Regions from separate parts of the Kitasatospora sp. NPDC096204 genome, predicted to be linked through region 2. Evidence: riboswitches for the same ligand, from Rfam matches in the RefSeq annotation. Region 2 holds a riboswitch; each other region holds the start of a gene.
What was found. Region 2 has a riboswitch for thiamine pyrophosphate ahead of thiO (glycine oxidase ThiO). Riboswitches for the same ligand answer to the same signal wherever they lie in the genome.

Region 1 (3,267 bases), on a different contig from region 2:
GCGGGGTGAGCGCCCAGGTGACCAGGGCCGGCACCAGGAAGGCGAACAGCGAGGCCGAGGTCCACTCCTGCGGGGTGAAGTGCAGCGCCTCCTGGGCGGAGGTCCAGAAGTCCGTCCACCAGTCGGCCACCTTGGTCGGCGCGATGAACTGGTAGACGGCGAAGCCCAGCGCCCACGGCAGCAGCATCAGCCAGCGGGACGGTGCGTCCGCGGAGAGGTCCCAGCCGCGCCGGCCGGCGCCGAGGAAGTAGTCCACCACGAGCACCGCCAGCAGCGGCACGAACACCGAGCCGATCAGGCCGAGGAAGCCGTAGTAGGTGTCGGTGAACTCGTCGATCTGCAACGCCAGCACGGTGATCAGCACGCCGATCGCGCCGGAGAGCACCCGGCGGTCCACCTTCGGCAGCAGGTTCTGCACCGACATCGCGGTCGAGTACACGTTGGCGAAGGACTGGTCCGTCTCGCGCAGCACCAGCACCAGCAGGAACAGCCAGCCGGCCCAGACCCCCAGGAAGGAGTCGAAGATCCGGTTCGGGGCGCCGTCCGACTGCAGCAGCGCCATCAGGCCGAGCACGTAGCACCAGACCTGGGCGATCGTGTAGCCGGAGAAGCTGCCCCAGAACGCCGAGCGCGGGGTGCGCGAGTGCCGGGTGTAGTCGGCGGCCAGCGGGACGAAGGAGACCGACACCGCGATCATCGCGTCGGTGGCGCCCAGGAAGCCGTGCCAGTTGCCCGCGCCCGGGTCCGGCACGCCCTGGCGGCCCAGCTGGACGGTGAAGTAGACCATCGCCACCGCGACCGCCCCGGCCACGAAGCGGCGCAGCACCGCGATCGAGCCCAGCGGCCAGATGGTCAGCACGGTGGTCAGCGCGCCGGCGAGCAGGACGAACAGCCAGCGGTAGCCGGTGGTGTGGGCGACGGTCTGGGCGCCCGCCGAGATGGTCAGCAGCTCGAACACGCCCCAGCCGATGCACTGCACGATGTTCAGCACGGTCGGCAGGTACGACAGCCGGGTGCCGAACAGCCCGCGCAGGTTCGCCATCGCGGGGGCGCCGGTGCGGGCGCCGATCAGCGAGGCCAGGCCGAGCATCGCGGTGCCGACGACCGTACCGACGGTGATCGCGGTCACCGCGGCGGCCAGCGACAGCTCGCTGCCGGGGGCGCCGAGCACGGTGGCGGCGGTGGAGAAGCCGATCAGGCTGACGCCCAGGTTCATCCAGAGCGCGAAGTGGTCCCGGAAGCGCAGCGTGCGCGGCGGCTCGGTGTCGAGCACCAGGGGCGCCTCGCGGTGATCGGTCCGCTGGGGGCGGTCCAGGACGGCCGTGGACCCGGAGAGATCCTTGGACTCGGGCGCACCCGAAGAAGAGGATGGCGAAGCAGACGGCATGGCCGATACTCCCTACGCCGGCATTACCCGGACAGGTTCCGGCGGTCAGCGCCCCCTCGAACGTCCGTCACTCGCGTGGCGTACGGTCGACATGCGCACTCTCAGCCTGGTGGGTCCAAGCTCCCGCGTGTCAGTTGTGAGCGACAGGCTAACCGGCACGGGGGCCAACACCCAAGGCCGAGGGCGTACGGTCCGCATCGCGGGACGCCCGGCGGGGGAGGGGAGCCTCGGCCGTCCGGTACCGGCGTCGGTACCGGCTAAGGATTCTTATGAGTTCTTCAGAGGGGTCCTTACGGCAATCGAATCGTCAGTGCGAAAAACTATGGTCCTTGGTTCTGCCAGCTATGGAGGTCGTCCGTGAGCACCGAGCGCGAGGTTGGGCCCGCCGGGCCGCAGGGGGAGCAGCCCGCCGGCCAGGGGGCGGCCGAGACCGCTTCCGAAGGCCCTGCTCAGGGCGGGCACCAGCCGACCATGGCCTTCCGGCGGGTGCCGGAGCCGGAGGCGGGTGCCGTCGAGGCCGCTGCCGTCGAGGCGGCGCCGCCCGTGGACGCCGTCCCGGCCGAGGGTGCCCAGGCCGAGGGCGGGCACAAGCCCACCGTCGCCTTCACCAAGGTGCCGGCGCCGGAGGCCCCCACCGCGCCCGTGGCGTCCGCCGCGCCCGTCGCGGAGGAGCCGGCCGTCGACCCGGCCACCGGCTACATCGACGCGCCGCCGCCGGTCCTGCCGCCCGCCCCGCCGTCCCCGGTCGCCGCGGCCCCCGCCGCGCCTGCCCCCGCCGCCCCGGCCCTGCCGCCGGCCGGCAACCCGTACGCCACCCCGACCCACGGCGTCCCCGCCGCCGGCGCGCACGAGGGCTTCGGCGCCGCCCCGGCCGCCGCCCCCGCCGCGCACGGCCACCACCCCTTCGGGGCCGGCCAGCCGCTCGGCGGCTGGGGCCCCACCCACGACTCCACCTCCGGCGGCGCCGGCTACCCCGGCGGCCCGGCCGGTCCGCTCGGTTACCCGGCGGACTACCCCGGCGGCCCGGGCGGCCACGGCGGCCCGCGCAAGAAGCGCGGCGGTCTGGTCGCGCTGATCGCGGTCGTCGCGGTGGTCGCCGGCCTGGCCGGCGGTGCGCTCGGCGTGTCCGTCGCCGACCGCGTCGACAGCAGCAGCTCCGCGAACGACCACCGCAGCACCACCGTCCAGGCCAGCGACACCCAGAAGAACGAGCCCGCCCCCGGCTCGATCGCCGCCATCGCGCAGAAGGCGCTGCCCAGCGTCGTCACCATCAAGGCGCAGGGCAACGGCGAGTCGGGCACCGGCACCGGCTTCGTCTTCGACACCGAGGGCCACATCCTCACCAACAACCACGTGGTCGCGCCGACCCTCAGCGGCGGCAAACTGACCGTCAAGTTCGCCGACGGCACCTCCTACAGCGCCTCGGTGCTGGGCCACGCCGAGGGCTACGACGTCGCCGTGATCAAGATCGACAACCCGCCCAAGAGCAAGCTGGCCCCGCTGCCGCTGGCCGACTCCGACAAGGTCAACGTCGGCGACGCCACCGTCGCGATCGGCGCGCCGTACGGCCTGGAGTCCACCGTCACCAGCGGCATCATCAGCGCGAAGGACCGCCCGGTGGCCTCCGGCGACGACACCGGCTCGCAGGCCTCGTACATGAACGCCCTCCAGACCGACGCCTCGATCAACCCCGGCAACTCCGGCGGCCCGCTGCTGGACTCCGGCGGCGCGGTGATCGGCATCAACTCGGCGATCCAGTCCAACGCCTCCGCCAACGGCCGGGCCGGCAGCATCGGCCTGGGCTTCGCCATCCCGATCAACCAGGCCAAGTGGGTCGCGGACACCCTGATCAAGACCGGCAAGCCGGTCTACGCCAAGCT
Region 2 (3,267 bases):
GCTGGAAGTTGTGCGGGTTGCGGATGCCCAGACCCGAACCGATCGGCGAGCCCAGCGGCATGATGGCCGCGCAGCCGACGTCCTCCAGCTTGCGCGCCAGCACCGGGTCGTCATTGGTGTACGGCAGGACGGTGAAGCCGTCGTCGACGAGCGTCTCGGCGGCGTCCAGCAGTTCGATCGGGTCGGGCAGCAGGGTGCGCTCGTCGGCGATCACCTCCAGCTTGACCCAGTCGGTGCCGAGCGCCTCGCGGGCCAGCCGCGCGGTCAGCACGGCCTCGCCGGCGGTGAAGCAGCCGGCCGTGTTGGGCAGCACCCGGATGCCGTTGCGGGTCAGCACGTCCAGGACGGAGCCCTGGGTGCCGGCGTCGACCCGGCGCATCGCGACCGTGGTCAGCTCGGTGCCGGAGGCGAGCAGCGCGCGCTCCAGGACCTCCAGGCTGGGGGCGCCGCCGGTGCCCATGATCAGCCGGGAGGAGAAGGACGTCCCGGCGATGGTCAGAAGGTCGTCGGCCATGGTTCAGCCTCCCTGGACGGCGGTGAGGATCTCGATCCGGTCGCCGGTGTCCAGCGCCGTCGCGGGCCACGAACCGCGCGGCACCACGGCCTCGTTGAGCGCGGCGGCGACGCCGGTGTTGGCGGCGCTGACGGAGGCCACCACCTCGGCGAGGGTGGTCCCGGCGGGCAGTCGGCGGGGCTCGCCGTTGACGGTCAGGGCGATCTCGGTCATGCGGAGGCCTTCGTCGTGGAGCGGTCGGGGGAGAAGCGCAGGGACGTGAACGGCCTTGCGAGCTCGGGGACTTCGCCGGTGGCCAGGTACTCGGAGACCAGGTCGGCGGTCACCGGGGTGAGCAGCACGCCGTTGCGGTGGTGGCCGGTGGCGGCGACCAGCCCGGGCAGCGAGGTCGGGCCCAGCAGCGGGGCGTTGTCCGGTGATCCCGGGCGCAGCCCGGCCGAGGTCTCCAGCAGCGGGAGTTCGGTGATCCCCGGTACCAAGTCGTGGGCGTCGCGCAGGAGTTCGTACACCCCGCCGGCGGTGACGGTGGTGTCGTAGCCCTGCTCCTCGGTGGTCGCGCCTACCACCAGCTCGCCGTTCTCGCGCGGCACCAGGTACAGGTGCCGGCCGCGGACGACGGCACGGACGTTGCGGGACAGGAACGGGCGGTAGGCGTCCGGGACGCGCAGCCGCAGCACCTGCCCCTTCACCGGGCGGATCGCGGGCAGCACGCCCTCGGGCAGGCCGGGCAGCCGGTGGCTGTGCGGGCCGGCGGCGAGGACGACCTGCTCGGCGCTCACCGTCTCCCGGGTGCTCAGGCGGGCGCCGGTCGCCCGGCCGTTCCCGACCAGTAGCTCGACGGCCTCGGCCCGGTGGAACAGGACCCCGGCGCCTTCACAGGCGAAGACCAGGGCGTCCAGCAGCCGGCGGCCGTCCACCTGGTGGTCCTCGGCCACGCGCAGCCCGCCGCGCACCCCGGGGGCGAGCATCGGCTCCAGCTTGCGGGCCTCCCGGCCGGTCAGCCAGTCGGAGTCCAGGCCGAGCCGCCGGTGGAAGGCGTGCAGTTCGCGCAGTTCCTCGCGGTCGTCGGAGTCCAGTGCGACGGCGAGCGTGCCGCAGCGGCGGTAGCCGGTGTCCCGGCCGCCGCTGGCCTCGGTGAGCTCGGCGGCGAAGTCCGCGTACCGCTCGTTCGAGGCCATGCCGAGGCGCAGCAGCGGCTCCTCGCCGTACTGCAGCTCGGTGACCGGGGCGAGCATGCCGGCCGCGACCCGGGCCGCGCCGCCGCCGGGGGAGGGGTCGACCACGGTCACGTTCCGCAGGCCGCGCTGGGCGGCGCGCCAGGCGACGGCGAGGCCGATGATGCCCCCGCCGATCACCAGCACGTCGGCGTGGGCGGGTGATGGCAAGCGTGACAAAGCTGCTCTTCTCCCTTCGCCGGTATGACCCGGATCAGGTTCGGACGGTCGCAGGCCGTGTCAGCCCGCCTCTCAGCCCGGTCCGCCGGGCTCCCGTGTGGTGCCCCCACCTTAACGCCGGGGGTCGGCCCGGCCGAAGGCCCGTACCAGGGGGTGGGACCGCCCCCGGCCCCTTGCCGACCGGCCCCGCGGCCGCTTGCCCACCCCCGGCCCCGCGGCCGCCGGTCGGCCGCTGAGTACAGTGACGGGCGTGGCAGAGCTGAGTGGAACGGATCAGGTGGTCGTCGTCGGAGCCGGGCTGGCCGGGGCGCAGTGCGCCCTCAAGCTGCGGCAGGGCGGGTGGCAGGGGCGGATCGTGCTGGTCGGCGAGGAGCCGCACGCGCCGTACGACCGGCCGCCGCTCTCCAAGGACGTGCTGCTCGGCAAGGCCGACTCCACCGCCCTGGGCATCGACTACGGGCAGCTCGACATCGAGCTGCTCACCGGCCGCCGCGCCACCGGCCTCACCCCCGGCGTGCTGCACACCGACGGCGGCGACCTCCCGTACGGCTCGCTGGTGATCGCCACCGGCGCCGTGCCGCGCGCCCTGCCCGGTGCCGAGCGGGCGCACCTGCTGCACACCCTGGACGACGCCCTGGCGCTGCGCGCGCTGCTGCGCCCCGGGCTGCGGCTGGTGCTGGTCGGCGCGGGCTGGATCGGCGCCGAGGTGTCCACCGCGGCCCGCGCGGCCGGCTGCGAGGTGACGGTGGTCGAGGCCGGTCCGGCGCCGCTGCCCGGCGCGCTGCCGACGGAGATCGGCTCGGCGATGGCCGCCTGGTACGCCGCGGCCGGGGTCGAGCTGCGCTGCGGCGTCGGCGTGGCCGCCGTGGAGCCCGGCGCGGTGCTGCTGGCGGACGGCTCGCACCTGCCCGCCGACGAGGTGGTGGTCGGCATCGGGGCCCGCCCCGCGACCGGCTGGCTGGCCGGCTCCGGGATCGAGCTGGACGCGACCGGCGCCGTCGTCGTGGACGGGCGGCTGCGCACCTCGGTGCCCGGCGTCTTCGCGGCCGGCGACTGCGTCAGCTACCCGTCGGCCCGGGCCGGTGCCCGGCTGGCCGTCCAGCACTGGGACCACGCCCTGCGGTCCGGTGAGGCGGTGGCGGCCGCCGTCCTGGGCGCGGACGCGCCGGACTACGACCCGGTGCCGTACTTCTGGTCGGAGCAGTTCGGGCGGATGGTCCAGTACGCCGGCCGGCACGCCGAGGGCGACGAGGTGCTGTGGCGCGGCGCCCCCGGGGACGCCGACTGGTCGGTGCTCTGGCTGCGCGACGGCGTGCCGAGCGCGCTGCTGGCCGTGGACCGGCCGCGCGACCTCGCCCA
Region 3 (3,267 bases), on a different contig from region 2:
TCCGCGAGGTGGACGGACGGCTCCGAGGACGAGGGAGGACGGCGGCGGTGAAGCTCTTCCGGCTGGACGAACTGGACGCCGAGCGGGCGGCCAACGACGGTGCCTACCTGCGGTTCCTGCGCGAACCCCGGATGTCCGCCGGGCTGTACGCGCTCGCCCCCGGCGACACCGACACCCAGACCGCGCACGACCAGGACGAGATCTACCAGGTGATCAGCGGCCGGGCCGAGCTGACCGTCGGCGCCGAGACCGCGACGGTCGGGCGCGGCACCGTGGTGTACGTGCCGGCCGGCACCCCGCACCGGTTCCACCACATCACCGAGGAACTGCGCGTCCTGGTGGTCTTCTCCCCGCCCGAGGACTGAGAACCCCGGCGGGTACCGAGAACCCCGGCGGTTAGGGTCGCGTCATGAGCACCAAGACGCTGACCGAAGAACTCTGGGCGGCCATCGAGCCGGTGTACGCCGAGATCCTCGCCCACCCCTTCCTGGCCGGGCTCACCGACGGCACCCTGCCGCGCGAGGCCTTCCGCCACTTCGTCGTCCAGGACTCGCACTATCTGCGCGACTACGCCCGCGCCCTCGCCGTCTGCGCCGCCAAGGCACCCGGCGAGGAGGACGTCCGGGCCTTCGCCGACGACGCGGTCGGCGCGCTGGCCGCCGAGCAGGGCATGCACGCCGAGTTCCTCACCGCCTTCGGCGGCAGCGCCGAGCAGGCCGCCGCCGAGCCGGTGCTGCCCACCACCCGGGCGTACACCAGCTACCTGCTGGCGACCGTCTACGGCGGCTCCTTCGCCGAGGCGGTCGGCGCGGTGCTGCCCTGCTACTGGATCTACGCCCGGGTCGGCGGGACGCTGCTCGCCCAGGGCTCGCCCGACCCGCTGTACGCCAAGTGGATCGCCACCTACGGTGACGAGGCCTTCCAGGCGGTGGTCCGCCGGGTGCTGGCGCTCACCGACCGGCTGGGCGAGGAGCTGTCCGCGGCCGAACGCCGCAAGGTGGTCGAGCACTTCGTGACCACCTCGCGCTACGAGTGGATGTTCTGGGACGCTGCCTGGCGCGGTGAGCGCTGGCCGGTCTGAGCCGTACGGGAGCCCCGTCGGCCCGGCCGTCCGGGGTGGTCCGGGCCGGGGCCGGGCGGGTTCTCGGGGGTCACCCGGGGGTTCGGGCTCGGGGTGATCTCGGGGTTCTCTCCGGGCCGTTGGGCCTCGTTCCGGCACTCGCGCCACCGTACGATCGAAGTACCGAAAGCAAGCGGGATGCGGCACCGGACGGCGGCCGACCCGAGGGGAGAAGAGGAACCGACATGGCTGAGCTCTGGAAGTCGCTGCCCTCCTGGGTGCGCAACATCGTCATCCCGGTGCTGGTCCTGGTGCTGGCCTGGAACATCGTCGCCTTCGTGTTCGGCGTCGTCGGCGCACTGCTCTCGATCGTGATCAAGCTGCTGGTGGTGGTCGGCATCGCGGCCGCCGTGGTGGTCCTGGTGAAGAAGGCGGCCAAGAGCTGACCTTTCGCCCCGTACCGCCGCCCTGAGGCCCGGCCCCCGCGAGACGGGGAAGCCGGGCCTCGGCCGTTCCCTCCCCCCGTCTCGCGGGGGGCCGATCCCCCGGGGACGCCGGCCGGCCCGGCCGTGGTGCTCTGGACCTGCGGCGATCGGCTCGCTACGGTGTTGGGCGTCGTGTGCAGGCAACACCGCCTGCGACGCGGGAGCTCGGAGCACCGGGCTGAGAGGACGCTGACCGGGACGTCGACGGACGGACCGACGGCTGCGTCGACCGCAGGAACCTGACCGGGTAATGCCGGCGTAGGGAGTAGAGGTCAGATGACCACGTTCGAAGCACAGCCGCAGTCTGCCCAGGGCGCCCCCAGCAGCGAGCGCACCGGCTACCCGACTCCGGCCTGGCGCAAGGCGTACCGCGAGGGATCGCGCCCCGACCTGCGCGTCCCGTACCGCGAGGTGCAGCTCACCAACGGCAGGTCCGTCCCGCTGTACGACACCTCCGGTCCGTACACCGACCCGTCCTACGAGCCCGACGTGCGGCGCGGCCTGCCCGCGCTGCGGGACGCCTGGATCCGCCAGCGCGGCGACGTCGAGGAGTACGACGGCCGCGAGCCGCGTCCCGAGGACGACGGGATCAAGCACACCTCGCCGCGCGGCGGGAACCTGCGCAACCTGGACGCCGTCTTCCCCGGCCGTCCGCGCCGCCCGCTGCGCGCCCGCGGTGGCACCGCCGTCACCCAACTCGCCTACGCCAAGCGGGGCGTGGTGACGCCGGAGATGGAGTTCGTGGCGCTGCGCGAGGGCCTGGCGCCCGAGTTCGTGCGCGCCGAGGTGGCCCGCGGCCGGGCCGTCATCCCGGTCAACGTGAACCACCCGGAGGTGGAGCCGGCGATCATCGGCACCAACTTCCTGGTGAAGATCAACGCCAACATCGGCAACTCGGCCGTCACCTCCTCGATCGAGGAGGAGGTGGAGAAGATGACCTGGGCCACCCGCTGGGGCGCCGACACCGTCATGGACCTCTCCACCGGCCGCAACATCCACACCACCCGCGAGTGGATCCTGCGCAACTCGCCGGTGCCGATCGGCACCGTGCCGCTCTACCAGGCCCTGGAGAAGGTGGACGGCAGGGCCGAGGAGCTGAGCTGGGAGGTGTACCGGGACACCATCGTCGAGCAGTGCGAGCAGGGCGTCGACTACATGACCGTCCACGCCGGTGTGCTGCTGCGCTACGTCCCGCTCACCGCCCGCCGCAAGACCGGCATCGTCTCCCGCGGCGGCTCGATCATGGCGGCCTGGTGCCTGGCCCACCACCAGGAGAACTTCCTCTACACCAACTTCGAGGAGCTCTGCGACATCCTCGCCTCCTACGACGTCACCTTCTCCCTCGGTGACGGCCTGCGGCCGGGCTCGATCGCGGACGCCAACGACGAGGCGCAGTTCGCCGAGCTGCAGACCCTCGGCGAACTCGGCCGGATCGCCCGCGAGCGGGACGTCCAGGTGATGATCGAGGGCCCGGGCCACGTCCCGATGAACAAGATCAGGGAGAACATGGATCTCCAGAAGGAGATCTGCGACGAGGCGCCGTTCTACACCCTCGGCCCCCTCACCACGGACGTCGCGCCCGGCTACGACCACATCACCTCGGGCATCGGCGCCGCGATGATCGCCTGGTGGGGCACCGCGATGCTCTGCTACGTGACCCCCAAGGAGCACCTGGGCCTGCCCAACCGCGACGACGTCAAGACCGGCGTGATCACCTACAAG

Region 1: linked by a shared signal. The riboswitch ahead of ACIQ87_RS31570 (purine-cytosine permease family protein) and the one ahead of thiO (glycine oxidase ThiO) in region 2 are both predicted to bind thiamine pyrophosphate.
Region 3: linked by a shared signal. The riboswitch ahead of thiC (phosphomethylpyrimidine synthase ThiC) and the one ahead of thiO (glycine oxidase ThiO) in region 2 are both predicted to bind thiamine pyrophosphate.

What each region holds. Positions count from the first base shown of each region.
Region 1 is NZ_JBIWFT010000037.1:22,411-25,677, forward strand. Features, by position in the region: gene ACIQ87_RS31570 (purine-cytosine permease family protein) at 1-1,387, opposite strand, end outside; TPP riboswitch at 1,380-1,524, opposite strand; gene ACIQ87_RS31575 (S1C family serine protease) at 1,745-3,267, shown strand, end outside.
Region 2 is NZ_JBIWFT010000009.1:140,903-144,169, reverse strand. Features, by position in the region: gene ACIQ87_RS12495 (thiazole synthase) at 1-514, opposite strand, end outside; gene thiS (sulfur carrier protein ThiS) at 518-727, opposite strand; gene thiO (glycine oxidase ThiO) at 724-1,899, opposite strand; TPP riboswitch at 1,903-2,015, opposite strand; gene ACIQ87_RS12480 (NAD(P)/FAD-dependent oxidoreductase) at 2,150-3,267, shown strand, end outside.
Region 3 is NZ_JBIWFT010000019.1:87,958-91,224, forward strand. Features, by position in the region: gene ACIQ87_RS21855 (cupin domain-containing protein) at 48-365, shown strand; gene tenA (thiaminase II) at 410-1,081, shown strand; gene ACIQ87_RS21865 (DUF5326 family protein) at 1,306-1,506, shown strand; TPP riboswitch at 1,693-1,827, shown strand; gene thiC (phosphomethylpyrimidine synthase ThiC) at 1,822-3,267, shown strand, end outside.